One region of the Lysinibacillus sp. NPDC097231 genome, then DNA from elsewhere that is predicted to be linked to it. Evidence: riboswitches for the same ligand, from Rfam matches in the RefSeq annotation. Region 1 holds a riboswitch; each other region holds the start of a gene.
What was found. Region 1 has a riboswitch for thiamine pyrophosphate ahead of ACIQXF_RS02710 (ABC transporter substrate-binding protein). Riboswitches for the same ligand answer to the same signal wherever they lie in the genome.
Positions count from the first base shown of each region.

Region 2: it holds a riboswitch for thiamine pyrophosphate, as region 1 does, so the genes downstream of both, thiC (phosphomethylpyrimidine synthase ThiC) here and ACIQXF_RS02710 (ABC transporter substrate-binding protein) in region 1, are expected to answer to the same signal.
Region 3: it holds a riboswitch for thiamine pyrophosphate, as region 1 does, so the genes downstream of both, thiT (energy-coupled thiamine transporter ThiT) here and ACIQXF_RS02710 (ABC transporter substrate-binding protein) in region 1, are expected to answer to the same signal.
Region 4: it holds a riboswitch for thiamine pyrophosphate, as region 1 does, so the genes downstream of both, thiW (energy coupling factor transporter S component ThiW) here and ACIQXF_RS02710 (ABC transporter substrate-binding protein) in region 1, are expected to answer to the same signal.

Region 1 covers NZ_JBIWDH010000002.1:182,130-190,423, reverse strand. Annotated here, with positions in the region: gene ACIQXF_RS02740 (solute symporter family protein) at 1-1,287, shown strand, start outside; gene ACIQXF_RS02735 (hypothetical protein) at 1,383-1,559, shown strand; gene ACIQXF_RS02730 (TatD family hydrolase) at 1,595-2,344, opposite strand; gene ACIQXF_RS02725 (ABC transporter ATP-binding protein) at 2,334-3,083, opposite strand; gene ACIQXF_RS02720 (ABC transporter permease) at 3,061-3,834, opposite strand; gene ACIQXF_RS02715 (thiamine-binding protein) at 3,831-4,121, opposite strand; gene ACIQXF_RS02710 (ABC transporter substrate-binding protein) at 4,123-5,118, opposite strand; TPP riboswitch at 5,293-5,403, opposite strand; gene ACIQXF_RS02705 (TetR/AcrR family transcriptional regulator) at 5,602-6,210, shown strand; gene ACIQXF_RS02700 (MFS transporter) at 6,392-7,672, shown strand.
Region 2 covers NZ_JBIWDH010000030.1:25,204-33,497, forward strand. Annotated here, with positions in the region: gene ACIQXF_RS16745 (S-layer protein) at 1-42, opposite strand, end outside; partial or broken gene ACIQXF_RS16750 (methyl-accepting chemotaxis protein) at 382-483, opposite strand; gene ACIQXF_RS16755 (hypothetical protein) at 609-845, shown strand; gene ACIQXF_RS16760 (AEC family transporter) at 956-1,885, shown strand; TPP riboswitch at 2,015-2,129, shown strand; gene thiC (phosphomethylpyrimidine synthase ThiC) at 2,355-4,133, shown strand; gene ACIQXF_RS16770 (ABC transporter substrate-binding protein) at 4,427-6,010, shown strand; gene ACIQXF_RS16775 (nitrogenase component 1) at 6,029-7,282, shown strand; gene ACIQXF_RS16780 (nitrogenase component 1) at 7,282-8,294, shown strand, end outside.
Region 3 covers NZ_JBIWDH010000015.1:8,337-16,630, forward strand. Annotated here, with positions in the region: gene ACIQXF_RS10775 (polyphosphate kinase 2 family protein) at 1-58, opposite strand, end outside; gene ACIQXF_RS10780 (hypothetical protein) at 262-975, shown strand; gene map (type I methionyl aminopeptidase) at 1,000-1,755, opposite strand; gene thiT (energy-coupled thiamine transporter ThiT) at 2,035-2,595, opposite strand; TPP riboswitch at 2,734-2,841, opposite strand; gene ACIQXF_RS10795 (magnetosome magnetite crystal formation protein family) at 2,967-3,302, shown strand; gene ACIQXF_RS10800 (hypothetical protein) at 3,566-3,688, shown strand; gene ACIQXF_RS10805 (AAA family ATPase) at 3,843-6,923, opposite strand; gene ACIQXF_RS10810 (exonuclease SbcCD subunit D) at 6,920-8,077, opposite strand.
Region 4 covers NZ_JBIWDH010000011.1:4,292-12,585, reverse strand. Annotated here, with positions in the region: gene ACIQXF_RS08815 (vWA domain-containing protein) at 1-350, shown strand, start outside; gene ACIQXF_RS08810 (VWA domain-containing protein) at 334-2,928, shown strand; gene thiW (energy coupling factor transporter S component ThiW) at 3,095-3,595, opposite strand; TPP riboswitch at 3,713-3,820, opposite strand; gene ACIQXF_RS08800 (MFS transporter) at 3,898-5,094, opposite strand; gene ACIQXF_RS08795 (ABC transporter substrate-binding protein) at 5,299-6,372, opposite strand; gene ACIQXF_RS08790 (ABC transporter permease) at 6,369-7,166, opposite strand; gene ACIQXF_RS08785 (ABC transporter permease) at 7,163-7,972, opposite strand; gene ACIQXF_RS08780 (ABC transporter ATP-binding protein) at 7,962-8,294, opposite strand, start outside.

The DNA.
Region 1 (8,294 bases):
GTATTATATATCGTTGCAGAGCCATTACGTAACCTTGGTAAATTCACATTAGCTGACATGATCACTGCTCGTTTCGATAGCTCAAAAGTTCGTGGTACAGCAGCTTTAAGCACTATTACAATTGTATTATTCTACATGATTGCACAACTAGTTGGTGCAGGAGCACTTATTCAATTACTTTTAGGAATCGACTATTGGATTGCAGTTTTAATCGTAGGTGTCATGATGACAACATACGTACTATTCGGTGGTATGACTGCAACATCTTGGGTACAAATTATTAAAGCTTGTCTTTTAATGTTAGGTACAGTTATTATCTCCTTCTTAGTATTAAAAGAGTTTGGCTTCAGTCTTACAACGATGTTCAAAGAAATGGAAACTGCTACTGATAGCGGTGCAGCTTATTTAAATCCTGGTCTTAAATATACAAATGGTATTGATACAATCTCAATGTTAATTGCACTTGTATTAGGTACTGCTGGTCTTCCACATATCCTAATGCGCTTCTTTACAGTAAAGGATGCGAAAACAGCTCGTTCTTCAGTTATTTGGGCTACATGGATTGTAGGTATCTTCTATGTACTTACAATTTTCCTAGGTTTCGGTGCAGCTAAATTCGTTGGTAAAGAAGAAATTATCGCAGCAAATGCGGCTGGTAACATGGCTGCCCCACTTCTTGCAGAAGCACTTGGTGGAGACATTCTATTCTCGTTCGTTTGTGCAGTAGCTTTCGCAACAATCTTAGCGGTAGTAGCTGGTCTGGTACTTTCAGGTGCTTCTGCCCTATCACATGATATTTACGGTCAAATTATTAAAAAAGGTAAAGTCACTGAGAAAGAGCAAGTACTTGCTGCTCGTATCGGTTCAATCACAATCGCAGTTGTTTCTATCCTTTTAGCACTTGGTGCACAAACATTAAACGTAGCATTCTTAGTATCACTTGCGTTCTGTATTGCAGGTTCTGCTAACCTACCAGTAATCATCTATACAATCTACTGGAAACGATTTAACACAGCTGGTGCTGTAACGGCAATGTTAACAGGTTTAATCTCTGCATTAGTACTTGTTGCAGTTTCACCAAACATCTGGAATCCAGTTGAAGGAAAAGCTATTTTCGTTGGTGAGCCGTTAATTATGTTAACAAATCCAGCTTTAATTTCGGTACCGCTTGGTTTCCTTGGTGGTTTCATTGGAACATTACTTTCTAAAGAAAGTGATGAAAAGAAATATCGCGAAGTGGATGTTAAAGCAAACACAGGTATTTCTGTACAGGACGTATCTCACTAATAATGACAATTACCTCGTAAGTTATATACTTACGAGGTTTTACATTTTCTTCTTCATTCGGTACTATATTGATAAGAAGCATTGGAGGTGGTACCTTGTCACAATCAAGAGCAAGAAAGAAACGCATGCATATAAAGCGTACAAAAGGAAAAGATGTTGAACAAAATCGTCAATCCTCCCCTTTCAGTACGCATGAGCGTGTCACAAAGACAAAGCGCGAGACAATAGAACGCAATTTTACAAAATACAAAAAGCAGCGTATAGATGAATAAACATTCTATATACTGCTTTTTTATTTGCTTATTTTCTATAGATTATAAAATGATTTTGTATTCTGAATAATCATTTTTGCCGCTTCCTGTGTTGATAGCCCCTTTATCGATGCAATGACCTCTATTGAATGATTCATCATCCGAGAAGACGTACGTTTATTGTCAAAAGGACCTTCAAATGGCCATGGCCCATCCGTTTCCACCATGATCAGTTCAAGTGGATATTTTTTAATGAGCTGTTGGATCTCCATTTCATACGTACAATCGGGTGTAACGGAAATAAAATAGCCTTTATCAATCATCCGTTGAATCACTTCCTCGTCTCCTTTAAACCAATGGAAATGCGCTTTCGTTACTTGATGTTTTTCAAGCAAATCACAAGCAAGTGCCGCATCCTCATAAACCGCATGTAAGACAATTGGTTTTTCTAATTCCTTTGCCAACACAATAAAACGTTCTAACAATGCCATATACGGATGATAATCAATAGACTTGTCCTGCTTTAAATAGTACGGTAACCCTACCTCTCCAACAGCCACCATTTCATCAGCATGATGGCTTATCCAATCAAATAACGCCTCAACTTCAATGTTACTAGGTAAAGCTTGTTCAGGATGAAAACCAAACGCAGCCTTCACCTTTGCATAGGTTTTCGACAGCATCAACGTTTTTTCACACGATGCAAGGTTCATACTAACCGCAATGACTTGTTCAACCTCTTCTAGCAAAGCAGGTATTTCTTTTTCCTGATACTGTTCTAAATGAATATGTGCATCAATCAACATGAATGTCATCCTTTTCTTCTTTTAAATACGTAAACAACTGTTGCTTTAATGCCGTAAATGCTGCGGAGTGCCGAATTTCCTCTTGTCTTGGTCTTGTAAAAGGAACGACAATCTCCTTTTTAATCGTCGCTGGTCGCTTCGTTAAGACAATGATGCGATCTGCTAAAAAGAGAGCTTCCTCAATACTATGGGTAACGAACAATATAGATTTTCTATATTTCTCCCATATGGATAATAACCATGACTGCATTTCAAGCCTTGTAAACTCATCAAGCGCAGAAAATGGCTCATCCAAGCATAATATAGGTTTGTCACTGACAATTGCCCGAATAAATGATACTCGCTGTTGCATACCGCCTGACAGCTCACTGGGATACGCATTTTCAAACGATGCGAGACCTACTTTTGCTAACCACTCCTTGGCAAGTTCAACATTAGGTTTTTGATGAAGCTCCTCTACAATCGTGACATTTTCAATTATCGTACGCCACGGTAATAAGCAAGGCTGCTGAGGCATATAGCCGATGGTTCCTCTTTTTTGCTGAATATCTACACCATTTAATAGAATAGCTCCCTTATCAATAGAAGAAACACCACCGATCAATTGAAAAAGCGTGCTCTTCCCACTACCTGATGGTCCGACAATCGCAACAAATTCTCCGTCCTGCACCTCAAAAGATACATTTTGAATGACTTGAAGGGAATCAAAGGATTTATCAATGTTTTGAATACTTAGCATGTTGTCCTCTCCCCTTCACAACAAATTTTTCTAATAAGCGAATACCACTAAATAACAGCAAACTTAAAGCGACAATGGCAAAAATCGCAACAAACACACGATCCGTACGAAATGACGATTGTGCCAATGTCATATAAACACCAATCCCCTTTTTCGCACCCAACCATTCCGCAATGACAGCCCCCATAACACTATAAGTTGCCGCAATTTTAATACCTGAAAAGATAGCTGGGAATGCATAAGGCCATTCAAGCTTCCAAAAGGTCTGTGCTTTGGTTGCCCCAATCATCATAAAATAATGCTTCAACTCTGGTGAGGTTTGACGAAAGCCATCCATTACAGCAATAACAATAGGAAAAAAGCACACTAGACAGATAATAATAAGCTTCGGCAATAAACCAAACCCAAACCAAATGATTAATAACGGAGCTAGAACAAGCACAGGAACGTTCTGTGACATAATGAGAAGAGGATAAAACAGCTCTCGAACAAACGTAAAACGATGTAATATCACAGCAACCGTTAGCCCACACAATATCCCGATAGCAAGACCTAGTAATGCTAATTGCACCGTTGCAAAGGCATGCGGCACAAACGTTTCATACGATTGACAGCCTTCTTTCAAAATGGCACTGGGTGCAGGCAATAGCCAATGTGGAATGTCTGCAAAACGCACAATTAGCTCCCATATGAATAAGAGGAAGGCGATAAAAATTATCGTCCTTCCTTTTTGAATTGCCTGCTCCCTCACTGATATTTCTCCGTTAACATCCCCATTGTAATACCGGATGGCTGATATAAAATTTTCACTTGTGTGATTACATTAATAGCACCCAGCTCAATCATCTTGTCATTCATTTTTTCAATGATGTGTAGTAAAGTCGATAGCTCCCCCTCCATTGTCGTTTCTAACGGGTGTACCTCATATTCCACTCCAGATGCGTCAATAATGGCAATTGCCGCATCAACGAATGGAATCACATCTTCATATTTTTCTGTTTTTGGTATAATTTGAACACTGATTAATGAGTTGGCCATATTATTTCGTCTCCTTTTTCGGTAAAAAGTCGTTCGTAAAGGCTTGCTTTGCATTAAACTCGCCCTCTAACACGTTGTTGCTTGACATCCATTTTGCGTAATTTTCCCAGACAGTCAGCTTTTGCTCGCCCCATTGAGCAGCGTCGTCTTGATACTTATCTGCTAGCCATTCCTGACTTTTATGCACAAGCTCTTTATCTAAATCAGGAACCGCTTCTAGTAATATATCTGCTGCCTCATTTGGATGTTGAATCGCATAGTCATAGCCCTTAGCAGCCGCAGCGACGAATGCTTTAACCGTCTCTGGATCATTGTTAATCATTTTTTCATTAGTAGCAAGTACAGGTGTGTAATAATCAAGCTGATTACTATAATCTGTTAAATAAAGCATGTTCAGCTTTTCCCCACGAAGTTCTGCTTCAATTCCAGTCCAGGCATAAAAAATCCACGCAAAATCAATATTCTTTTGCATCATCGTAAAGAAATCTAAATCACCTGCATTGACAATATCCAACTTATGAATATCCGCATGTTCTGTTTGCATGAGTGATTGAAGAACAGCCTGTTCTAGTGGTGCCCCCCAACCTCCATATGTTTTACCTTCAAAATCCTTTGGTGACGTAATGCCTTTAGATGCGATAGAGGCAAAGCCAGATGTATTGTGCTGAATAACCGCCGCAATCGATACTAAAGGTACATCTTGCACACGAGCCTGTGTAATCGCCTCCTGATAGCTTACGCCAAACTCAGCCTTGCCAGATGCTACAAGCTGGTCTGCACCCGCTTCACCAGGTAGTAAAATTTCAACGTCCAAGCCCTGTTCCTTAAAGTAGCCAAGTTTTTTCGCTACGTATAAACCTGTGTGATTGGTGTTCGGTGTCCAATCTAGCACGACGGATACTTTTTTCAATACGTTCGTATCCTTTGTATCCTCTTTTGCGCTACAGCCCACTAATGTTAAAAGTGTAGCCATCAGGATCAATAACCTTTTTTTCATGTTGAAACCTCCCAGTAAATAGTGTGAAAGTGTTCATGAGTGAATGTTACAACCAGAAGAAAGCGCATCCACGGTTTGTCTGCCCCAAGGTTTGTGCAAACAGCAAATGCTTGCCAACATAAAAAACGCCTAGGATTCCTCCCAGACGTTTTACAATCAATATCAAAAGCTTTCTTTTTTTGAATAGATGTTCCCTACGCTGGTACGAGCCAAATCAGGTTCAAAGGGTCAGCGTCTATCGGACACAATCTCAGCTGGCAACTACCAGCCCCCCCACATTCTTTCCATATGAACTTTTCGTTGATTATTATACCCATATCTCTTTATAAAAGACAAGGCTCTCTTTACCGAAAGCGCTGTAAATGGTTTTTGAAATAAATTTATTCATTTAAGAAGTAAAAATACTTCATCATATTGACAATGGAAACAAAATACAATAAAATTTGATTGATCAATCAATCATTTGTTGAAAGGAGTATCTAAATGGAACCTAGACTTACTAATGATGAAAAAAAGAGAAGAAAAAGATCTACTATTCTAAACGCCGCGATTAAATTATATAGTGAGAATGGTTTTGCAGAGACAAAAGTTGCCGAAATAGCTAAGGAGGCAGGAGTTAGCTTTGGTACGGTATTTACGTATTTTGATTCAAAAGAAGCACTTTATGAAACAGCCATTTTGGAGCCTTTGGAGGAAATCAAACCATATTTTTTTGAGATAGAAGAACACTTTAAAGGTGAGCCTCTTGAAGTTGTGAAGAAAATGGTAGATTGCCATGTACACATATTTTCAACGAGAAGTGAATACCTACGTCTAATTCAGCAAGTTATTGCAAGACCTGATCGATTTCCAAAGCCTTTTAACGAACTAAACGATTTCGTAAATACATTTATAGACTGTATTTATCCTGTTATTGAAGCAGGTCAAAGGCTTGGTTACTTTTATGAAGAATCACCTTCATTAATTGCTGAGTCATACTTATCCATCTTAAACGGAATGCGTTTAACGTTTATTGATGAATATACAAATTCATTGTGGAAGGATATATCGAGACAAGCTCTGAGATTATTTGGACCTATCTCTAATAAATAAGCCCCTTTCCTTCGCTCTTATCTTTAAAATTAGGTAACTCAAAAAACAGGTCTGCACCTGTAGATAATATTTTGATCATCATGAAAAATAGTTTGGATGATTTTCTTTTTGGTTTCCGCTGACTGGATCAACGGAAATTCTATCAGAAAGAGCTCTTCTTAATATGTGAGGAGTGATTTATATGAAATTGAGAGATATCCATCCTAACGTCAAACTTCGCCTAGCCATGCAATTTCTAGGCAGCCTTATTTCAATGGCTGTTATCCCTTTTCTAGCAATCTATTTTACCCAGAAAATCGGAGCTACTAAAACGGGTATTATTCTTATAATAATTGTGATTAGTGGCGTTATTGGAGGTTTTATCGGAGGGCATGTTTCAGATAAAATAGGGCGAAAAAAAATAATGATTTATGCTGAACTTGGACTATTGCTTTCGTATTTGTTAATAGCGCTTTGTAATTCCCCTTGGTTTAACCTTCCTTATATTTCTGCAGCATTCTTTATCATCAATATGTTTTGTGGAGGAATGTTTCAGCCAGCCGCACAAGCTATGATTATTGATGTTACTAATGCTGAATCGAGAAAGCTCGTATTTACAATTAGCTACTGGTTGAGTAATTTATCAACTGCTATCGGAGGAATCATTGGAGCATCTAAAAGGTACTTATTTGAGCTATTTATTGGCATTTCAATCATCTCTTTGTTATCTGTATTCATGACCGTATTCTTCATCACAGAAACCTATTCACCAGAACCTGCACCTAAGTCTTCTAATCATAAGAAAAAATTTTCATCAAAAGAGATGTTTCAAATCTATTCAACCGTTTTAAAAGATAAGGTATTTATGTATTATATTTTCGGAGCAATCTTGATTTTCACCTTGGAACAGTCTTTACCAAACTATATTGGGATTCGCCTTGAAAAAGATATAGCCCAACACTCAGCTTCATTGTTTGGAATAAATTTCATGATAGATGGCACAAAAATGCTAGGTTTTCTCCGAACAGAGAATACTATTCTTGTAGTTCTTCTATCAAGTGTTGTTTTATTCTTATTTAAAAAGTGTAGTGATCGCTGGACTCTCGTTACAGGAATGTTGATCTTTTCTATATGTTTTAGTGTTTTTGCTTTTTCAAATAACGTGTTGTTTCTTTTTATGGCCATGTTTATTGGGACGATTGGTGAGCTGATGTATGTTCCTATTAAACAAGCGATGATAGGAGAACTTGCCCCATCTAACGCTCGTAGCACCTATATGGCTTTTAATAGCTTGACTATCTACGGAGCAATGATTGTATCTTCGTTATTGATCATCGTTGGTGAATGGATTCGCCCCATATATATGGGTGGATTGCTCCTTATTCTAGGACTAACTGGTACATTTTTGTACTACATCATAACAAAAACGCTATACTCTAAAGGTAGTGAACGGAATGAAAGTAAAGTACCAGTTTCTTATTAATTTTACCCCCTCCTAAAATCAGGACTGGGGCAGGATGTTTACAGGTGAAAATAAACTTTCTACATTATCCCCTCCCTCCTTTAGCTGTAGATTTGTAATAAAGTTTAATTAAATTAACGATATCCATCTTTATATAAGAACAAATTTAAAGAGTATGTTTTGAAAAAAGATTGATCAAAACATACTCTTATTTAATGTTGACAGCGCAATAATTCTAAGCATGATCTTCAAGTAAAGCCCCCGTTAGTCTAAGTACATTTATTCACAAACTTTTCTTGAAATAAAATGAGCAAAATCCTGAAACACAAAGGCAGGCTATAAACGTCCAGAAGTTAAAAAATAAATGATTAGAAAAAGGATTTAAATAGGATATTTCGTATTCAAAAAATGGATTGATTTCATTTCGAAATAAAAGGATTCGGTAAATCGTCATTCCCAAAATCAGCACAAACAGCCCTGAATAGCAGGCTTGAAATAGTTTCCTTTTCACTGAAAAACGTTCATGTAACTTTTCAAAAATAAATATCATTGCAAAGAAAAAATAAAGAATAATTAACATTGGAAGCATAACAAACATTAGGCCTGGGTTTCCATTTCCTCCAACAAAATTGTCACCTGTGGG
Region 2 (8,294 bases), on a different contig from region 1:
CATAGCAGTTGCCATAAAAGTCGATAACGCTTTCTTTTTCATTTAAGTCACTCCAATCATAGTATTTAATAGATAATATAACATATATTTCAATATATTAGTATACGAAGGGATGTTTTACTATATATCCATAAAGCAAATGAATCATTAGTCCTTTTCTCGGAACGTCTTGTTTATGTAATGAAATGCTTAAAATTACTCATAAATAAGTAAAATTCTGCATTATTCGATAATTATGTTGTTGTGATACATTAGTCCATCCATTATGATTTTTTTATAAAACGGGGGTGTTATAATGGGAAAACCTAGGGGTGTTGCTTTGAAGTTATCTTCCCTTATTATAGGATTATTTTTAGTGTTATTTCTTGTTTATACTATGATAATAACTTCTGTTTCATTTTTGGATTGCTCTGCTAACTTTCGTACTTCCTCGGCAACTACAGAAAAACCTTTCCCATGTTCACCCGCGCGAGCAGCTTCTATAAATTTCTCTTCTACTTTTTTGAGTTAAATCACCTTTGCTGCAGATTTAAGAGAGGCGCGTAAAAATGAGCTTTCTCGTTCTATTGCGGTATCAATCAATATGTTAATGACTAAACTTTCTTCTATTGCTAGAGCGTAAAAATCAAGCTATTATGGCGATTCAAAATATATCTGCAATATCGGAGGAGACGGCAGCGTCTGCTGAACAAGTAAGTGCATCTGCTATAGATCAACAAGCAGAGCTACAAAAGGTGGCAGAATCCATCGATAACATGGAAAAGACTTACAAGAGGTTGTTAATCGATTTAAGCTTGCTTAATACAAGAATGACTACCAACCAGATATGTAAATATGAAAGGTAGCCTTTTTTTCTGCAAATTTGTGGGATTACTATTTCTAATAGGCAATCATGAGGTGCATTGACCAAGTAGATAAACAGCACTACTATAGGAAAGGAGAGGGGGACATTACCATGATGTATCTCGGAATGATTTTCTTTCAGATTGTCGCTCCTATTTTAGTGCTACTTGTACTTGGCGCAATTCTTCAAAAAAAATTCCGTTTTAATTTAAAGGCACTTTCGCAACTTATTACATACTGTTTTATGCCAGCAGCAGTTTTTGTGAATTTGTATGAAACGAGTATAGAACTATCGGTGCTTGGGGAAGTTGCATTGTTTATCCTCCTCTTTATTGGTAGCCAAATGATGCTTAGTCACTTTGTAGCGAGGGCATTAGGTCTAGTGAGAACGGAGGCAGCAGTGTTTAAAAATAGCGTTGTCCTCATAAATTCCGGCAATTACGGTATTCCAGTCGCACAAATGATTTTTGTGACACAGCCAATTGGTGTAGCCATTCAGGTTATTCTAGTGATATTTCAAAATATGACCACGTATACATACGGCTTGTACAATTTAATTTCTTCAACAAAGTCAGGCATGGCAATCGTAAAAGATTTTCTCAAAATGCCTATTATTCATGCGCTTATTATTGGTGTAGCTCTGAACTACTTTGATATCACTGTACCTCAGTTTATTAAAATTCCGATAGATCATGTGGCAGACGGTTTTATCGCTATAGCATTAATAACATTAGGTGCACAACTATCACAGCTTGAAATCAAATCTATGTTCAATAAAACGGTATTCATTAGCTGTTTTACACGATTAATCATAGGGCCAGCTGTAGCTTTACTTATTATTTTTGTACTTGGCCTAGACGGTGTCGTAGCACAATCCCTTTTTATAGCCAGTGCCTTTCCGACATCGCGAAATAGCTCTAGTCTTGCATTAGAATATGACGTAGAATCGGCAACAGCTGCACAAACAGTATTGTTTTCAACGATTGTGAGCTGCATCACAGTGACAATTGTTATTTACGTAGCGGAACTGTTGTTTACCTAACAGCTAGACGCCCTCAGGAAACGCCTAGACGGAACGGAAATCAACCACACGTTATGATGATAAGACAAAAATTATCAAATGAAGCTTCCATCCCTTAGTAATATCTGCTACACTAGCATCAAACTAAATAGCATTAACTAGGGGAGTCTGATGAGTCAGGCTGAGAGGGAAACGCTTAGAGGTTTCTTGACCCTTTGGACCTGATCTGGCTCATACCAGCGTGGGAAAGTTAACCATTGTTGCAATCTATATTATTTGCGATAACTATACTTTTACATTGATAGCCGGATCCAAAATTTTTTGGATTCGGCTTTTATTTTTTAATCTGTAGGTGTCAAACAGATAAAACCTCCGAACGCGTTGTTTATCTGTGCGAAAGCGAAGCGACAGCAAAAGAAAATTGATTTTTGTTGGAGTGAGCTAGATTCGGTCCTTGTATGAAATTTTCTATAAGGGAGAGAAGTAGGTCATGACAACAGTTAACGAAAAGAATATTACAATTATGTCGAGCTTTGATGGTAGCAAAAAGGTTTATGTAGAGGGATCGAGACCTGATATTTTAGTACCAATGCGTGAAATTACATTAAGTCCGACGACAGGCAGCTTTGGGGAAGAGAAAAATGCGCCAGTTCGTGTTTATGATACGAGTGGTCCATACACTGATCCTGCATATATGGTGGACATTACAAAAGGATTGCCTGCCTTATGTAGTGCATGGATCAGTGAGCGGGATGATGTTGAAGAATACGAAGGTCGTACCATCAAGCCAGAAGATAATGGATTCCGCAATGCTGATGATCCACGTATTAAAGAAAATGTTTTTCCGGATTTATCTAGAAAGCCTTTGCGTGCGAAGAGAGGTAGAAATGTAACACAGCTTCACTATGCAAGAAAGGGAATTATTACTCCGGAAATGGAATTTGTAGCCATTCGTGAAAATATGGACCCTGAATTTGTGCGCTCAGAAATCGCGGCAGGGCGTGCTATTTTGCCTTCTAATATTAATCATCCTGAGGCCGAGCCGATGATTATTGGACGCAACTTCCACGTGAAAATTAACGCCAACATTGGGAATTCTGCTGTATCATCCTCTATTGCGGAAGAGGTAGAAAAAATGACGTGGGCAACACGTTGGGGTGCCGATAACATTATGGATTTGTCGACTGGTAAGCATATTCATACGACACGTGAATGGATTATCCGAAATGCCGCAGTGCCAGTAGGAACAGTACCTATTTATCAAGCGTTAGAAAAAGTAAATGGTGTGGCAGAGGACTTAACGTGGGAAGTGTATCGTGATACGTTGATTGAGCAGGCCGAGCAAGGTGTTGATTACTTCACGATTCATGCAGGGGTATTACTGCGTTATATACCATTAACTGCTAATCGTGTAACAGGTATAGTGTCTCGTGGAGGCTCAATTATGGCACAGTGGTGCTTATATCATCATCAAGAGAGCTTTTTATATACACATTTTGAAGAAATCTGCGAAATTATGAAAACATATGATGTTGCCTTTTCTTTAGGTGATGGTTTACGTCCAGGTTCCATTGCAGATGCAAATGATGAGGCACAGTTTGCGGAACTGGAAACGCTAGGGGAATTAACACAAATTGCTTGGAAGCATGATGTACAGGTGATGGTAGAGGGACCAGGGCATGTGCCAATGCATCTTATTAAAGAAAATATGGACAAGCAGTTAGAGGTATGTAAGGAAGCTCCTTTCTATACATTAGGGCCACTGACAACAGATATTGCTCCCGGTTATGACCATATTACATCAGCCATTGGTGCTGCAATGATCGGTTGGTTTGGTACAGCAATGCTGTGCTATGTAACGCCTAAAGAGCATCTGGGGTTACCAAATCGTGAGGATGTTCGTGTTGGGGTTATTACGTATAAAATTGCTGCTCACGCGGCAGATTTAGCGAAAGGGCATCCAGGAGCACAGCAGCGTGACGATGCACTATCTAAGGCACGCTTTGAATTCCGCTGGCGCGATCAATTCAATCTATCCCTAGATCCAGAGCGTGCAGTGGAATATCACGATGAAACATTGCCTGCAGAGGGAGCGAAAACGGCACACTTCTGTTCAATGTGTGGACCTAAGTTTTGTAGTATGAGAATCTCACAGGATATTCGCAATTATGCAAAGGAAAGAGACTTAAATACGACTGAAGCGATTCACCAAGGCATGCAGGAAAAGGCAAAAGAATTTAAGAAGGCAGGCAGTCAGATTTATAAATAATTCAAGTGAAGGCTTGTGTCTATCAAATTAGGCACAAGTCTTATTTTATTTGGTCGTAAAAATTTGGGCTTGGATATTAATAATAAGTTGAAAATTAAATTTTAGTTAGGTTTTTTACCATGTATTTGAAAAAATCCTTACATTTTGCTCCACCTTCACCATATCAAAACTTCACAAGAATCTCACTCTATATTCACTGAAAATTCTTTCTTTTTTCGTTATTCTCACACAACTAATTGATAATATTCAAATAGCTTCAAAAATATATTGAGGAGATGATGATTTTGAGATCAGTGAAAAAGCAATTTTTTCTACTTGCTACATTAATTTGTTTAACTTTTATTATAGCAGCATGTGGCAATGATGAAAAAGCAGTAGAGAAGAAAGAAAAAGCTAATGAACCAAGCAATGTGAATATTGCATTAGGTCATGCTTTAGATTATTTAGGGTTAGATCCTTATGCTAATGGTCGCGAAAATACAACGTTAAAGACGGTAGTTTTTGAATCCTTGGCGTTAGAGACATCATCTGGCCAATTTGAAAGTGCACTAGCTGAAAATTGGGAGGTTAGTGAAGATGCAAAAGTGTGGACGTTTTATTTAAAGAAGGATATTAAATTCCACGATGATACATTATTTACAAGTGATGCAGTTGTTCAAGCGTTTAATCGTTATATGCAAAATAAAGAGTTGTCTAGAAGGTTAGGTATTGAAAAAGTAGAAGCTACTGATGATTATACAGTCGTATTCACATTAACTAGACCATCGGCAACATTTTTAACAGTTGTAGGCTCTTATCAAACTGCCATTCCTAGCCCAACCGGTTTTGATGCAGAAGGGAAATTTGTAGAAGCTATTGGTACAGGACCATATAAAGTACAAAGTAGTACTAAAGAAAGAATTGAATTTGTAGCTAATGGAAATCATTGGCGTGGAAAGCCGGATATTGATAACTTAAATGTCATTTATATTTCGGATGCTTCAACAATGATTTTGGCACTTGAATCGGGGGAAGTAGATTTGATTGGTGCTGATGGTTACGGGATTTCCTTTTCTGAAATTGAGCGATTAAAAGGAAATGAAAATTTAAAAGTAGTGATTAATGAAGACGCTAGTTCGATGGAATGGATTGGGTTCAATTTATACAAAGGTCCATTAAGTGATAAAAATTTGCGGGAAGCGCTAAATTATTCGATTAATCGACAGGAAATTATTGACTATGTCTATGAAGGCTATGCAACTACTGCAAAAGGTCCAATTGGATTTAATGATTCTATCCCATGGGTAGATACATCGATTGAAGGCTATACATATGATTTAGCTGTAGCTGAAGGATTATTTAAAAAAGCAGGTTATACAGAGAAAAATGAAGAGGGCTATTTTGTAAAGGATGGTCAAGCCTTGGAGTTAACGTTTGTTACCAAATCAGATAGAACGTGGAAACCTGTTAGTGAAATACTACAAAATCAATTAAAAGATGTTGGAGTTAAGGTGAATCTTGAAGTGCGTGGAGATGATATTGTACGTGATTTAGTGAAGAAGGGTGAGTACGATTTAGTATCACTAGGTAGTATGGGTAAAAGTAATGCTGATCCGTATTATTTCTTCCAATATTACTTTACGAGTACAGGTACAAATTCAATTATTAGCGATAGTCCTAAGTTAGATCAATTAGTTCGAAATGTTGTTATGACGATTGATCATGAAAAGCGGGCACAGATTTATAACGATATTCAACAAGAAGTAATGATGAACATACCAGGTGCTTTTTTAGTTCATCCATCTAGAGTAACAATTATGGATAATAAATATGATAATTGGAAATTCGCAGGCACGATGGATCCACTTCGTTTCGTATATGCGTTAACAAAAAAATAGTGAAAGGGTGGTAATTGTATGAGTTTAGTAGCTCCAAATCAGGTATTTAAAACTCGTAAAGCAACGCAGTATCCAGGTGCACATTGTGGATTATTTGAAGTATCTATGCAAGCCCCTTTTTTTCCAAGTAGCGTAGCACTGGTTCTTTCACCACCTTCATGTTCTTATCATGCACGTGTGGCTTCTGGGCGTCGGCAGCTCTCTTTTAATAGTAATGGAAATAATATTTATTCTTTAAATTTAACACAGGAAGATATGGTTTTTGGTGTAGATCTGGCCGTAGAGGAAGCGATTGAAGAACTAGCGAAGAGCTTAAACCCTGAAATTATCTTTTTAGTGTCTACTTGTACGCCAGAAATTATTGGATTTGATGCGACCGTTTTAAATCTAGTGAAAGAAAGAATCCATTCTAAAGTTTTAGTAGTAAAAACAAATGGTTATGCATGCTTACATCACCAAAAAGGTAAAAGTGAGTTTTTGTTGTCGGTTGTTGAATTAATGAAACCATTAGAAAAGAAAAAGAAGCATGTGAACATTATTGGACTACGTTCGCTTCGTTGGCGAGAGTGTGAGCTAGTTCAGCTTCTTGAAAAGGTAGGGGTGACAATTAATGCAGTCTTACCAGGAGCAGAAAGTCTTGCACAAATTGAAAGCGCTTCACAAGCTGAATTAAATATTTTAATTGGTCGGGGTACACTTCAATTAGCAGAAGCGATGAGTGAAAAATTCGATATTCCATATGTTGAATATGAACAAACATATAATACTCAAAAAATTCTAGAAAATTATGAGAGAATTGCTGCTGCGTTAGAGGTAAATTTATCAGAAGACCTTAAGCAACTACTTGATAAGCATAATGAAAAAGTAGAAACAGCAAGAAATAAATTAAAGGGAATTTCTTTTGGGATAGGTACTGTAGAAGGAAATAATATAGAGGCTGTTAATTTCTACACAAAGGTAGGAATGAAACCACTTTTTTTACAGACAAGAGAAAAAGTCGAAGATAATAATCCTTACATGAAGGAATTAAAACAAATGGGCATCGAGTTTCCCATTGTCAATCAATTCTATGGTCCAGACTTAAAAAGTCTTGTTCAACGTTTTAAACCACAAATATTTATCGGTCATGCATTAGGTGAGATGTTAGAGGCTGAAAATGTAGCGCATAGTCACCCGATGACATCAGAAAATGGCCCAGGATTTATAGCATTTAACCAAGAACTAGATAACATTATTAATCTTGTAGAATGCCATGTGAAGGGGGAATTCTGATGAGTAGAATTTCATCTGCATTTCTCCCAACGAATCAATATTTAGGGGCTATCTGGTCCTTAGCAGGTATTCGCGATTTGTATGTTATTAATCATGGTCCAGCAGGTTGCAATTTTTTCGAATTTGCAGCGGGAGATAAAAAAACGAAGGCACGACTATATAACCGTTTTGGCACAACGACGGTTGAACAAGAAGATATTGCCTTAAGTGGCGGTGAAGAGAAACTTAAGAAGTCTTTACAAGAGATAGCGGCGCTTGAGGAGTGTGCGGTGATTGCTGTTATTTCTAATCCAGTTTCTTCTTTGATTGGCGTAGATATTGATGCGGTAGTAACTGAAATGGGCGAGGCTATTCAAAAGCCAATTTTAGCATTTGATAATATGTCTTGGAAAGAAGGGGCAGAGGCAGGAATTGAAAAAACGTTATATACATTACTTGAACGATTTTGTCCTGCTACTAAGGAAGCAATAATTCCTAAGAAAAAAAACATAAATATTATTGGCCCTGTAATAAATACATTTAAATGGGGTGCGAATGAAAAAGAACTACGTAGAATCTTTCAATTACTAGGTTATGACATTAATGTTGTATTTCCATATGAAGCCACAACGAAAAAGATTGCTGAAATGTCATGTGCAAGCTTAAATATTGTGACACGTGCATCTGGTTTAAAGTCAGCGCAATATTTGCGGGAACATTTTGATATTCCATTTATTTATGGGTTGCCTTGGGGACAAAAACATTCACTTCAGTGGATTGAGGAAGTTTCAAAAATATTAAATATAAAAGTACCGAGAGAGTTTTTTGAAAATGAAGAAATGATTTCTATGCATCATTATATGGAGCAAGTGACGGCAGGTGCCTATTATCAAAATGATTGGAGAACAGTAATAGCGTGTCCTTCTGAAATGGCTGTTGGCTTTGTTCAACTTGTAAGAGAAGAATGGAATTTACCAGTAGTAGCAATTCGTCTTACAACTATACCGATGTTAGATGAAATCGAAAAACTACG
Region 3 (8,294 bases), on a different contig from region 1:
TATACATTTTTTTATCTAATTCAATTGCTAAATCTAGATCTTTTAAATTTTGAGTCATTCAATTTCCACTCCTTATATTTGTATATTTTTTATTGTACTAAAGAAATATTTGGATGCCTATACAAATGGTAAATTGTAGATAATTCAAGGAAACAACACAATACATTGCTGACAATTTCCGCTATAATGAAAATGTAATGTTACAGTCCTATACTTATTTGTCTTTTCCCTATACAATTTAACACGAAGGGAGAGGAAAGCATGCCTCGATTTATTTTGATGACAATTAGTTATTTTGTCTCACTCATCCTAACCTTTTCATCCTATTTCATGAATATAAACGGTCAATCTTCGTTAGAAATCTCAAATCGTTTTCCTGTTGTATTTGCACCTGTTGATGTTAGTCATGTAATTTGGATAGTGATTTTCATATTACTTGGTTATTGGTTAGTTATGAATTTAAAAAAGACATCTATTAAACAGACTGTTCTCTTTAGTAGCATATGTATAATACAGGCATTAGCAATTTTCACATGGCATCATGAACTATATATTGTATCACTTGGCAGTACGCTAATTTTAGTGTTGTATTTGTTTCTGTTGTACAATACGTACCCACTTAACAACAATTCACTGTCTGGTCGCACCCCCTTCTCGATTTACTTCGCATGGGTTACATTTATGTTGATGACAAACACAAGCTTTACGCTAACCTCTTATGAATGGAACGGTTTTGGCCTTAGTAATCCACTTTGGGCAGTAATTTTACTGACAATTGGAGTAGCGATTGCGCTACATATTCGATTCCATCATTTTGATATCATGTATCCAAGTGTATTTATTTGGTGTTATATCGGGATTGCATTACATAATGGTTTTGATGAGCTACTGGTGACAACAGCCGCGTTGTTTTTATGCGGTGTACTACTTGTCGGAATACTATTTATCAAAAAAAATCCTGCCTACCAAAAATAATTGGTTAGCAGGATTTTTAAGTTATTATTGCTCATCTAATGAAGTTAAAATAATTGGTTTGTCTTTTGTAACGATAACTGAATGCTCGATTTGGGCTACTAATGACTTGTCTGGTGTAACAAATGTCCAACCATCACCAGCTTCAACAATATGCTCTGCTTCCGCTGAGATGAAAGGCTCAACTGCAAGCACCATGCCTTCTTTCATTATTGTAGAATCCCATGCATCATAATAGTTTAAAATATGATTTGGCTCATCATGTAGTGAACGACCTAAACCATGACCTGTTAAGTTCATAATTACTGTTAAATCATTGGCATATGCTTCACGCTCGACAGCTTTTCCGATTTGGTTTAATTTTGATCCAGCTTTCACTTTTGTCATCGCACGGTCAAAGGCACTTTTAGCTACACGACATAATTTTTCTTTATCTTCATAACCTTCACCAACCACAAATGAAATGCCCGTATCTGCAAAGTAGCCATTTAAGGAACCAGATACATCAATGTTCACGATGTCTCCCTCTTTAATAACACGTTTTCCTGGAATACCATGAGCTACTTCTTCGTTAACACTAATACATGTGTATCCTGGGAAGTCATATTCTCCTTTAGGACCAGAAATTGCTCCTGCTTCAGCAAACATACGACCAGCAATTTCATCGAGCTCAAGTGTTGTCACACCAGGTTTTGTAGCAGCCTTCATTGCTTCACGGATTTCAGCACAAATACGGCCGATTTTTTTAAAGGCTTCAATCTCTTCTTGCGTTTTTACAATCATTTTTAACGTTCCTTTCATCTTATATCTACTCTTTAATATAACATAACTTTCTATGCGTATAACGCTAAACGCTTTAAATATTGTATGCCAGCTTAAATTATAAAGTGCTGAAAACAGGCTCATCATCAAAGGTCGGGGATGACATTTGTTAAAACGTATGTCATTTATATAAGTTGACTTCCGTTGCGACTGAGCGGCTCATCGGATCGGAAATCCCCTCCATGTCATGATGATAAGCTAAATAATAAAAACCCTCCACTCATGTGAAGGGTAAAATATTTATGATTTTCGTTGCATTAATTGAGGTGCTGCTGTAAATAGCAGCACACCGACGATTGCTGTTAAGACTGTTGCTGGTAGCATATATGTTCCATTATAGATAATTGAATAAATCCAAGCATTTTGATCGCCAGCATACTCTGAGAAAAATACTGCGCCAGCAATCGTATGTGCTGCATAACGTAAAAACCCTGCTAATACTGTTCCTAGAATAATATACAGCGCCATTTTCGTTTTGTTTAGATTTTTTGCAGCTTCAAGCACTGGTTGACGTACAATTGCAGCCAAACCAACTACTGTGAAGGCAACTCCATAATCGAGTAAGCCTTGAAACCAATGTACAATGTAGGCACCAAACATTGTTTGCATTACACCGATAAGTAAGCCTGTTGTCAAACCAGGTAGAAGACCCCAACGAAAAGCTATTAAAATTATTGGTACCATCACTAGACTAACCGAGCCACCTTGTGCCCATACTTTAAAGGAAACCTGATCAAGCACAAGGCCAATCGCTGCGAATATCGCAATCTCCACAAGCATTAAAAGTCTTTTTTTGTCCATATTATTCTCTCCTTTGTTCCGATGTAGGATACAAGAGCAGGAATAGAAAAGCGCTGATATGTCTCTTTCTGACATCAATTGTTCATTCCCTGAAGAATGAAAAAACGATGCCAGGACAGAGCCTCACATCGTAAAAGTGTCAGTTTCTATCCACATCCCTACGCAAGTGTTAACTTACAGGTTCAAAGAGTCGAGGCATTACGTGCCAAGTCTCAGCCGACATCATCAGCTCCCCTTGTGGTCGTTACATCTTAATTTTATTTGAACAACCTCATTGTACGCAAACACTTTCATGATTACAACCTTTTCACATTTAATTTTTGAAACTTTACTGTTTTTCATGCGTAAATATTAAAAAAGGAGGTACAACTATGGAGAACCAAAAAATTTTATCTGCATTTAGTTATCTCAGTGTTTTTTTTGCACCCTTTATTGTGCCATTAATTGTTTACTTTGTTTCAAAAGATAGTGACGTAAAGAGACACTCTATTCGAGCACTTATATCTCATTTAATCCCATTCGTGTTTGGAATTATCTTCTTTGCCGTCTTTGTCTTCTCAACCGTATCATTTAACACTTACGACCCATATTCTTCTGGTAGCAATACATTTATGATCGTTTGGTTAGCATCATTTGTCATTTATTTACTCGTTTCTCTAGGAATCGTTATTTGGAATATAATTCAGGCCGTTCGTGTTATCCGATAAGGTTATCAATTAATTCCGTGACATCCACGGGAGGCTTTAGGCCAATAGATGTTTTTTGTCGAGAGCGTAGTTCTAACGCAGCAGCAGCAAAATGGTTTTGTCTGTGCGAAAGCGTAGCGACAGCAACAACATGAAGTTGGTCACTCAGTCGTTGCCACAGGACGTAGCGTTCTTAGACTAAGTTCTACTATTTCAACAGATGTTTGGATACCCGCTGAAAGAAGTAAAACAGGAGAACTATTAGTAAAAGGAGCTGTTATTTTTTGAAAGTATCTAACGTTGTCAAAACCGCGGTAAAGTTAGCACCTATCGTTATTCCAATTGTAAAGAAAGTAATAGCTGCTAAAAAAGGAACAACTCCCAACGTAATTCCACGTAAAAAATAAAGGTACACTTCAATCAGTAGTGCTTTATCACTTACATTTTTTTGTGGGAGTCTTGTACCTGACACTTTGCTTTCGGTACAGAAAAATTACTACCTGTTTATGTAGGATAAAAAAGGCGTACCTCGCTTTATTAAGGGAGGTACGCCTTTTTACCTTACTTTACTTCAAAATATGTTTGACTATGACCATTCATTGTTTTTTCGACATGCAACACTGCGGGCATTGTAGCTTTTAACTCTGAAACGTGTGATATGACACCAATCATGCGTCCAGAGTCCTGTAAATCAATGAGAGTATCGATCGCCTTATTTAATGCTTCTTCATCGAGAGAACCGAAGCCTTCGTCGATAAACATTGTTTCAATGTGGATATTCCCCTGAAAGCTTTGTATCACATCTGCCATACCAAGAGCAAGACTCAAGGATGCATTGAACTTTTCTCCACCCGATAATGTTTTCACATCGCGTAATTGATCTGTATAGGCGTCATAAACATCAAGTCCGAGACCACTTTGCTTGGCATGCTTTTCTAATCGATCGGAACGGCGAAGCTCAAATTGTCCATTAGATAAATGGTGTAAACGCACATTAGCCGCCTCTGTAATTTTATCTAAATAATTGATTTGAATATATCGCTCAAAGGACAGCTTTTTCATGTTCTGACCATTTAGCATTGCATAGAGCTCCTTAACTTTTCCTGCTTCTTTTTCAAGTAAACGAATCTCTTGTGCTGTTTCTTCAATTCTTACAACAAAATCTTCGCAAACTTTTGCAAATCCTTTCATTTGCTGCAATACTTTAAAAGCTTCCTCATATGCTATACGATGCATCTCTAACTTTTCTTCCATTAACATTAAATCTTGTTTCTCTTTCCCTTGAAGATGCTTCTCCCCTTCAGCAATTTGAATCCGCAATGTGTGTATTTGTAAAGTATAATCACTGCAAGCCTTCCGTAAAGCCTCTAATTGCAGTACATTACGCTTTGCAGCAGCAAATTCTTCATAGTTTTCAAAGCCTGCTTCCTGCATGCTTTCTGAAAATAGCTCGCGCTTTTCATCCATTTTCAGCTTCAATTCTTCGAAAGCCTGCTTAGCTATTTCCAAGGCCATTCTAGCATTATTCGCTGCTTCTTTAGAAGATTGCAAGTTTTGTTGGCTGGCATGCCATGCAACTTGTAATGCAGCCTTTTGTGAAGCTATATCAGCAGTCGCTTGCTTTAATGCTTGTAACGTTTTAACATTTTCTGGAATATGCTTTTGTTGTTCTTCTACAATTGCCTGTTGTTTTGTAAATTCCTTCGCTTGGTCAGCAAAATATTGCTCTAGTTTTATTTGTTTTTCTTGCAGTTGCTCCATACTTGCACGTTGATGTTTCTGTTTCATGCGTACATCAGCTAATTGATGATTCACTACTTTTAAAATCACAATTTGTTGCTCTACATATTGTAAGGAAGCTACGATTTGCGCTTGATTCGTTTGATCGATATCATTAGCCTCCAACTGTCCCAGTGCCTCTTGTAGAAGTTGCTTCGTAGAATTCAATAATGCTTCTTTCTCCAAAAACTTACGTTCATCAGTAGCCGCTTTTGCTCGTAAAGCTTCCACTTGTGCTAGTTCAATAATCTCTAATTGCTCTAAATGTGTTTCAAAATGCGTTGTACTACCACAAACTGGACAAGGCTCCCCATCCTTAAGCTGCTGTGCTAAAATACTTGCCTGGCTAGTAATCCATTGCTGCTCTAGCTTTTGAAGAGTCTGCTTACTTTCTTGGTTATGGACGTTAGCAGTAAATACATCACGCTCTACTGTCTCAACTGCTCTAGTGTATTTTTCAACTTGCGTTAGTAATGATACCTGCTCTTTTAGCTTCGGTAGCTGTTCTAAATAACCCTCATAGGGCTCTATTTGCTTTTCATATTGCTCAATTGTTTTTGTTAGTTGCTGTAATTGGCTTTGTTCTTTATCTAGTAGTGTAAGATTATCTCCTACTGCTCGTTTTGCTGTTACGACGTATTGTTCAGCAATTTGCATTTGCTGAAGATTATTTTCGTATGCTTCAAATTTCGGTAATAATGCTTGGAGCTGTATTTCTTGCTGTAGAATTTGCTGACGTTCAGGCTCTTTCGCCTCTTCAACGTTAAATTTCTCTTGTGCTACTATTAGCTGAGTTTCCGCATTTTGCTGCTCCATCATCGCTCGCTGATAGGATTGTTCTTTCCGATTTTGCTCGTTTCGTAAATCGATGCATTGTTGCTCAAGTAATACTAAGCGTTCTGCTTGCTCGGCCAATGCAATCTCACGTTCTTTTGCTGTGTATATATCCTGCTCTTGTAGCAAAGCTTGCAGCTGGTTTTGACGATTAGTCTGTTCATCAAATTGCTCATTAAGTGTTTTTGCCATACTGTAAATTTCTTGTTCTTTTTGATGATATGAGTAAGCTTCTTCATAGCGTTGCTGTTCTAATTGAATACATTCAGTATAGTAGGTATGCTCTTCTTCCAGTGCATTCTTTAGTTGATGCATATTTTCGGTATTGTTATTAATACAAGTAAATAAAGACGATTCACGCTGTGGTAAAGCCCCTGCAATCTGACCAAGAAGATGCTCCTTTAATTGTTTAGCACGCATTAAATCACTTTCCGCATCTTTCCGTTTGGCATCAAGCTTTTTTGTCATAGCCCCAAAGCGATCTGTTTTAAAAATCTTGCGTAAAATAACTTCTTTATTTGTAGAATCAGAGGTTAATAGCTTGCGAAACTCACCTTGTGGTAGCATGACGATTTGGCTAAATTGATCCTTTGTTAAACCTATTATTTCCTGCAGCTTTTTATCTACCTCAAGTGTTTGCTGCTTTTCTACAATACTAAAATCAAGTTTGCCTTCTTTAATTTCAGCCAGTTCAATTTTCTTACCAGTAACACTTTTATTTTTTGCTTTAATATGACCTGGCTGACGTACAATATGATAAGCCTTACCATGCATTTCAAAAACAAGTTCTACCGCAGTGTACACATCATCATCTGCAAACCCGCTTCGTAGCATAGCCGTATCCTGGCGATCCTCACCGCTACCCGATCCGTAAAGTGCATAACAAATAGCATCAAAAATGGTCGTTTTCCCAGCACCTGTTTTTCCGGAAATTGCAAATAAACGATGGTCACCGAGCTGTTGAAAATCAATTACTTCCGTATTTTTATATGGACCGAATGCAGTAATTGTTAACTTTAATGGCTTCATTTTACCGTCTCTCGCTCCTCATCCAATAATTCCTGAAGCATCTCTGTAAATAGACGCTCTGTATCTTGATCTGGCTGTACACCAATTATATCTGTAAAAAATGAACGGAATAAATCAATGTCTTCTACCTTCTCCGTCTCAATCGCTTGAATTTCATGTGGTATTTCTTGGCGCAGTGCTTTACGCTCGACATGCATCGCATGAGGAAACACCGTACGAATACGTTCCATCGGCGAAGCCACTGGCGTCGTATCTGTTAAGCGGACAAATACATAATCATCACTTGATGGTAATTTTAATAAATCATCCATCATGCCCTCCACCACACGCAAATCTCGTCTCGGAATAAGCTTCCGCTTAGTAACAGCGATATCTCCCTGTGCGTCTAGCTCAACTATTAAAAAGCCCTTCTCATGTAAATGCTCCGACAATGAATACTTCAATGGAGAGCCAGCATATCGAATCGTTTCATTCAACACAAAATGCGCTTTATGTAAATGCCCTAGTGCTGTGTAGTTAAAAGGCTTAAATAACGCTGCGTCTATACAATCCGAGCCTCCTATTGATAGAGGACGTTCTGAATCACTAGTATTCGCTTCCTCTTCACCATACTTTGTCACAAAGGCATGTCCAACAAATACATTACGTTTTGTTGGATCTATATTTTGCGCAATATGATCGATAATTTTTTGCATCGCATCTTGATGAGATCGAATGGAGTCATCCTCTAAAATAGTCCGTACAGATGCCGGTTCTGCAAATGGTACAAGATGAAAATGCACTTCTCCATAGTCATCATGTAAAACAATTGGGGCATGATCTTTCGTAAATTGACCTTTAATATGTAATCCACTATCACGCATTAAGCTACTGCCAAAACTTAATCTGCCTGCACTATCGTGATTCCCGGCAACTGCTAACACAGGAATTTTTTTATCAAGTACAATCTCCGCTAAAATATCATTTAGTAAATTAACTGCCTCTATAGGGGGCATTGAACGGTCATATAAATCACCTGCTATAATGACAGCATCAGGTTTTTCCTCATCAATGGCTAGCTTAAATTGCTGCAAAATATAGTGTTGATCCTCTGTCATGTATACGCCTTGTACCAGCTTTCCTAAATGCCAATCTGCTGTATGAAATATTTTCATTCTTTGCGCCTCCTGTCTATTATCATTTTATCATGGCTGATAGATGAATGTTTTTCCTTTTATTAGGTTTAAATTATGGTTCTTCATCAAAGTGTGGTGAGGCAATTATTTCGTTCTATCCGTCACTTTGGTGGTTCTATCCTTCATTTCGATGATTCTATCCGTCATTCCTATTGTTCTATCCTTCATTTTTATGATTCTATCCGTCACATCGATC
Region 4 (8,294 bases), on a different contig from region 1:
TTTTTACACCAAATGAGCAACGTGCTGTGGCTTTAGCACAGGGTGAATGGAGTGTATATTCCCAAGATGATCAGTTTTTATCGTCTGTTATGAATGGTTTATTAACAGCTCCAATGAAGCCAGGGATCTATACAGCACGTTCAAACAATGAAGAAAAGCACTTTATTGTACAGCTTCAAGCTCAAGAGCGTGTCATTGAAAAAGGGACAAGTTATACATTGGGAGAGCTTCAGGACAATGGTAAAGAAGAAATAGCGAAAACTTCGTTCGTGCCTTGGCTCATCCTCATTATTTTAGTATTACTTGTTTCAGAGTGGGAGGTGCAACGACGTCGTGGATTTACGAATTGATATGCCATTAGCATTGTTGCTGTTACTTCCCTTATTTGCGTATTTTGGTTGGACCTATTGGCGTGAACGTCAGCGACTAAAAAAGAGCCATATCGTGGTACTAGGTATACGCATTGTAGCAATTTGCTGCTTGGTTTTCGCACTTGCAGGGCCTTATATTTTATTACCTGTAAAGGAAGAACAAATAATATATTTAGTTGACCGTTCTGCTTCCATGAATGGTACAGAGGATGAGATGGCTCATTTTATAGAGGAAAGTTTACAGTCGAAAAAGGATAAACAGCTTGCAGGGATTTATTCTTTTTCATCGACACTGCAAACGGAAGCCATTTTATCAAATTCATTAAAGGAAGTACCAAAATTTACAGCCATAAAGTCAACAGATCAAACGAATATTGAGCAAAGCCTACAGCTCGCTTCAGGTATCGTAGATCCAAAAAAAGCAACACGCCTAGTATTGTTAACGGATGGCAATGAAACAAAGGGAGATGCCTTAGATTTTGCTTCAAAGTTTAAAGGTTCAAACATTAGTGTTGATGTAGTACCGTTTAGCCAACCTGTTGCTAACGATGTATCACTTAAAAGCTTTGTAACCCCACAAGTGGCTTATATAGGGGAGCAGCAGCAGTTGGTGACTGAAATTCAAGCAACTGCGGCAGGACAAGGGGAATTATTATTATATGAAAATGATAAACTCATTCATCGTGAGGCAGTGGAGCTTGCACAAGGTTCAAATGTATTTACGTATAAACATACAGCAACAGCAGAGGGACTTGTAAAATATGAGGCACTCATGCAAGTTGAACAAGATGCCATTTTTGAAAATAATAAACTAACAAGTGTTACGATGGTGCAAAGTGAACCACATTTATTAATCGTTAACGGCTATGACACAGCATCACCTATCGCTGCATCACTTGGTAGCCAATCCATTTCCTATGATGTTGTGGGTGCTGAAAGTTTACCAAATGAACTTTCAAGTTATTTACAATACAATGCTATTATTTTTGATAATGTGCCAGGGCATTTAGTAGGCGAGGCAAAAATGAATGTAATTGAACAGGCAGTGAAAAACTTCGGTGTCGGCTTTACAATGGTCGGTGGCGAAAATAGTTTTGGCTTGGGTGGCTATTTTAAAACACCAATCGAAACGTTACTACCAGTTGAAATGGAGATTAAAGGTAAGGAACAATTACCATCATTAGGACTTGTTATCGTGCTTGACCGTTCTGGCAGTATGTCTGGAGCGAAGCTAGAGCTCGCTAAGGAGGCGGCTGCTCGTTCAGTTGAAATGTTAAGAGAAGAAGATACACTCGGCTTTATTGCTTTCGATGATCGACCTTGGGAAATTATCGAAACTGGACCGCTTGGCAATAAGGAAGAAGCTGTAGACACCATTTTATCTGTAACACCAGGTGGAGGAACAGAAATCTATGGTTCACTTGCAAAAGCTTATGAAAACCTAGCTGATTTAAAGCTACAGCGTAAGCATATTATTCTATTAACGGATGGACAGTCACAGCCAGGGAATTACGAAGATTTAATCGCTGAAGGAAAAGACAATGGCGTGACATTGTCTACTGTAGCCATTGGACAAGATGCAGATGCCAATTTACTTGAAGCACTTAGTGAAATGGGCAGTGGACGATTCTACGACGTTGTTGATGAGCAGACCATCCCTTCGATTTTATCTCGTGAAACGGCAATGATTTCACGCACATATATAGAGGATAGCCCATTTTATCCAACTATCTATAATGCATCTGGATGGAACACGTTATTTGCAAATGGTGTACCTCAAATGAATGCTTATATCGGTACGACAGCAAAGCAGGGGGCTTCTGTGATCGCTGAAAGTGAGAAGGAGGATCCCGTGCTAGCGCAGTGGCAATATGGCCTTGGCAAGACATTCGCTTTCACTACTGATTCGACAGGAAAATGGACAGGAGACTGGGCAAGATGGCAAGACTGGGGTACGTTTTGGCAAACGCTTATTTCACAGATGCTACCGAGCTATAATGATGTAGCCTATGATGTACGTCTAGAGTCAGACGGTTCATTTATGATAACTGATCCAACAAATGAAGTAGCGTTTTTAGATATTGTAGCTGTTAACGAATCTGGTGAAGAACTTGAAACACAACTTGAAACCATTTCAGCGTCACAAGTTCGAGCGGTTGTACAGGCAGAACCAGGACTGATCTTCTTCCGCATTGCAGATGAAGACGAAGCTATTTACCAGGCAGGCTTAAGTGTTCCGTATAGTGCCGAATATGAGTTACGTCCAGTGAATGACAAGCTAACAGAAGAGCTGACAAAACAAACAGGCGGCTCCGTTTTGAAAGAGCCGGAGGAAGTATTCCGTGAATTTACGAAAAAAGGTGCAGAACGTCAAAATATTACAACCTGGCTTTTATTAGCGGGGATGCTACTGTTCTTCATTGATATAACAATACGACGCTTTGGTTGGGGCTTCCTAACAAGGCCGAAGAGAAACGAACAGCTTGTAGAGGAAAAACAACTGCAGGCAGAGGATACAAATGTTGCCCAGCTATTAAAGGGCATGAAAAAAAGATAGTAAACACAAAAAGATGGTGCATCGCTTTTAGCAATGTGCCATCTTTTCTTTTTTTGTTAAGGAATTTTTTCGATAAAGGCACAAAAAGTTTCGATAAAATGACATTATGTTTCGATAAAAGCTCAAATAGTTTCGATAATGCTCTAATTTGTTTCTATAAACCAGGCTATTTAAGCATTGTATTAAGGTTAGTTACAAATACGGTCTTTCGCAGATTACTAGCAACGACAACGCCTAAGATGGCACCAATAGTACTTGATGTTAAAAAGGCTGGCATGAAAAATAATGCAGCTACGGATGTTCCCATTAATAAATGTGCGTAAGGTACTGCAATGAATGAGGCAATGATTCCTGTTCCAAACATTTCACCAACACCTGCTAGCCATTGCTTGCCGCTATATTTAAAAGCAATGGCTGCGCACAGTGCGCCAATGACACTACCAGGTATAGCTAACAATGAACCTGTGCCTGTTAAAATACGAATAATCGCAGTAACAAAGGCGACCATAACAGTAGGCACTGGTCCAAGAAAAATAGCGCCAATAACGTTAATGGCATGCTGCACTGGATATGCACGTGCTATGCCTGTCGGAATTGAAACAAAGGCAGAGCCTGCTACAGCAATTGCCACTAATAAGGCCATAATGGTTAATTTTCGAATTGACATAATGTCCGCTCCTTTAAAATATTTAAATTTAATTGTTATCGCCGCTTAGACCTCTAGCACGAAAAAAAGCCACTTCCTGAAAAACAATAGGAAGCGGCCTTGCATTTACATATTAAAAAGCAAGCGTCGCCACTTCCCTACGCTAGTGTGAACTAGATCAGGTTCAAAGGGTCCGTATATAACAATACACGTCTCAGCCTTTTAAAGACTCCCCTAGTGGTAATAATTATTTCATTTTTTTGTTGAGCAGCGTAACAACATAAATGTAACATACTACTACAAATAGTCAATGACTTGTCAGACTATTTCGAATCAGACTGCATAAGATGTGGTGCTCTTTTCATTGTCCAAATAAGGGCAAGGAAGAAGCAGGCCATTAGAATGATAGCCCCGAAAATGTAAGGACTGTTCATATTCCAGTCGAATAGGATACCCGCTAAAGCTGGACCAATCATATTACCAAGACTCATATATGCATTATTAAGACCAGCCGCAAACCCTTGCTCATTGTCAGCGAGCTTCGAGATGAGCGTGTTAACAGCAGGGCGAATTAATGTAGTGGCAGTAGAGAAGATTGTCGCTACAGTTAAAACAAGTGCAAAGCCAGAAACAAATAAAATTAAGAAAATAGAAACGGCTGCAATAAATAAATTGACTAATACCACTTTCATCTCACCGAAACGATTAAAGAGCGGTGTAATAATAAACATTTGTACCACTACACCGAAAGCACCACCTACAACTAAGATAATGGCAATATCCACGGGTGTGTAATTGAATTTTTCAGTAACAAACAGCGATAGAGTTGTTTGGAAATTAGCAATACCGAACGAGAATACTAACATTATAATAAGCATAACAAAGTAAGGCATATGTATGGAACGTGCCATTTGCTTCACTAGATTGTCTTGTTTTTGTATTTTTTTCGCAGAGTTTGGTTTTGTTGATGGTAATAAGAAAAATGATAGTAACGCTGCTAAAATAGCAGCAAATCCAGCCGTATAGAATGGGAAATGTAAGCTTACTTTTGATAAAAAGCCACCGATTCCTGGTCCAATCATAAAGCCAAGAGACATGGCTGCTCCTAGCATTCCCATCCCCTTACCTCGTTCTTCATATGTTGTAACATCTGCTACAAAAGCCATAATAGGAGGTGCAATAAATGCTGAACCGAGGCCACCTAAAAAGCGTGCCAGGAAGAGCATCCACACGTCTGTAGAAAGTCCAAAACCAATTTGTGCAAGCCCTGTTACTACTAGGCCGAAAATAATAAGATTCTTCCGACCGTATTGATCCGAAAGATTCCCAGCAATTGGAGAAAATACGAATTGTGCAAAGGCGAACGTTGCAATAAGCATGCCAAGAACTTGGCCTGCAGCACCGAATATTTTTAAATACTCAGGCATAACAGGAATAATAATCCCAATACTCCCCATTGCGATAAACATATTAAACATTAAAATATACAAAGCCGCCTTATTAGACTTCTGCTGGGTCATCGAATATCCCCCTTTTCTAATCAAATATACTACAGTCTACCACAAGGCTTGTACCTTTGCTATTGACTAGAAGTCTGAAATAAGGTTATAGGGTTGCAATCTAATGAATGGAAAAGCTTCATACTAACATGATCGAGTGCATTCGTATTAAATGAGGAAAAAGCTGTTCTCTACGTCAATAACGTGAGAACAGCTTTAAATGGTTTATCGAATGCCCATTTTAAATTCTAAAAACAGCTCATTGTATTTACCTAAATAATCAGGGCCTAAGTTTTTATAAACTTCTAATGTTTTACGTTGTTCTTCAGAAGGATAGAAGCGTTCATCAGACACAACTTCTTTATCCATTAATTTCATTGCTGCAATATTAGGGGTAGAGTAGCCTACATAATCAGCATTTTTAGCACCCGATTCAGCGTTCAATATAAAATTAATGAAGGCATGTGCACCCTCTATATTTTTTGACGTTTTTGGGATAACCATATTGTCAAACCATAAGTTCGAGCCTTCTTCTGGTACAGCAAAGTCTAAGTCTTCATTTTCTGACAACATATCAGCTGCTTGACCAGACCAAGTGAGTGCTACTGCTGCTTCGTTATTAATCATCAATGGCGTAATTTCATCCCCAATAATGGCTTTAACATTTGGTGCCAATGTAATTAATTTATCAGTTGCTTCACGTAGCTCATGGTCATTTAGAGAGTTAAGTGAGTAGCCAAGACTATTTAGGCCCATACCGATAACCTCACGTGCCCCGTCAACTAAAAAGACTTTTCGTTTTAACGAGGAGTCCCATAAGTCCTGCCAAGATGAGAAATCGAGATGACCAATGAGTTTTGGATTATAGACAATGCCAACTGTTCCCCAGAAATATGGAACAGAATATTTATTGTCCTCATCAAATGGTAAGTCTAAAAAATAAGGATCGATATTTTTAAAATTAGGGAGTTTGGTTTTATCCAAAGGAATAAGTAAGTTTTCTTCCTTCATTTTTTCAATCATATATTCAGAAGGTACTGCAATATCATAAGCCGTACCGCCTTGTTGAATTTTTGTCATCATCGCTTCATTGGAATCGAATGTCTCATAAATGACGTGGATGCCTGTTTCTTTCTCAAATTGCTTTAGCAAATCGGGGTCAATATATTCTCCCCAGTTAAAAATCGTTAACGTATTTTTTCCACTTTTCCCACCACCTGCACTCAGGGTGTCAGCAGCATAGAATAGAAGGGCGGAAACGACAAGGATTGCGATTGTTGCTTGAATTAATTGCTTCATTGAGTCCCCCCCGTTCTTTTATTGGCGCGGCTTGTAATGAAGTAATAGCCAACTACGACTATAACCGTTACAAAGAATACTAAACCAGAGATAGCGTTAACCGTTAAGGAAATACCGGCACGTGCCATAGAGTAAATTTCAACAGATAAAGTACTAAAGCCGTTACCTGTCACGAAAAACGTTACCGCAAAATCGTCAAGAGAATACGTTAAGGCAAGGAAGAACCCTGCAAAAATACCAGGTTGAATATACGGCAAAATAACACGCATCATTACATCTTTCTTCGTTGCACCTAAATCTAATGCAGCATCGATTAATGATTTATTCATTTCTAATAGTTTCGGTAAGACCATTAATACAACAATTGGCACACTAAACGCTACATGTGCTAATAACACTGAAGTAAAACCTAATTTAATACCGATCATTGTAAATAAAATTAAAAAGCTTGCACCGATAATAACATCAGGGCTAACAATTAATACATTATTTAAAGAAAGTAATGTATTGCGCATTTTTGAATCTTTAACAGTAACAATGCCTATAGCTCCTAATGTTCCAATGATTGTAGAAATCAATGCAGAAAGTAATGCCACGATGACTGTATTAATTAGAATTACGAGTAGGCGTGAATCCTCAAACACTGCTTTATAATGTTCTAACGTAAAGGACTCAAAATTATTCATTGATCCGCCACTATTGAATGAATAGAAAACCAAATAGAAGATAGGTGCATACAAAACGATAAAAACAATCGCTAAATACACTCTTGCTGTAGCAGATAGTTTTTTCATCGTACGCGACCTCCTTTATCTTTTTGTCCCGTAATTAACATCACAATCACCATAAATAAAATTAAGAAAACAGCAATTGTAGAACCCATACCCCAGTTTTGTGTCACCAGGAATTGTTGCTCAATAGCTGTACCAAGTGTAATGACACGATTTCCTGCAATTAAACGAGTAATCATGAAGAGTGATAATGCAGGAATAAATACAACTTGAATACCTGATTTTACGCCGTCCATTGTTAATGGCAGTATAACGCGACGGAATGTAGTAAAGGCAGATGCTCCTAAATCACGTGCTGCATAAATAAGTGCCGGGTTTAAACGATCTAATGAGTTGAAAATCGGTAAAATCATAAATGGAATAAAAATATAAACGGATACGAACACAAAGCTAATGTCAGTGAATAGCATTTGCTGCGGATCAAAACCAAATACTTCGATAAATGCATTTAATGGGCCATACAAGCCGAAAATTCCGATAAAGGCATATGTTTTTAACAAAAGATTAATCCAAGAAGGAATAATAATTAGTAAAAGCCAAAGCTGTTTATGTTTCGTCTTAGTTAAAAAATAGGCTGTTGGATACGAAACAAGTAACGTAAAGAACGTAATTAAGAATGCATACCAGAATGAACTTAATGTCATTTTTAAATAGACTGAAGTAAAGAATGCTTTATAGTTATTGAGCGTAAAATTGCCGTGTATATCTAGTAGGGAATAGTAAACAACCAGTGCAATTGGCGCGATAACGAAAAATGCAATCCATAAAACATAAGGAAATAAGGCTGATTTCGAAGTCTTAGTTTGCATCTTCGTCGTCTCCATACGCCTCTAGACGTTTATCGAACTCTTCTTCTGTTTCATTTAAGCGCATGACATGAATTGCTTCTGGGTCAAAGTCTAAGCCAATTTCTGTCCCTACCGCAGCTTTTTTCAATGAATGCACGAGCCACTCGTTGCCATCTTTGTCATATGTGGATAATTCATAATGTACCCCACGGAACAACTGAGTATCAACTTTAACGACAAGTTTGCCCTTTTCTATTGTTGTCATTTCTAAATCCTCTGGACGAATAACAATATCAATTTTTTCGTTAGGCTTCATACCTTGGTCGACACATTCAAAAACTTT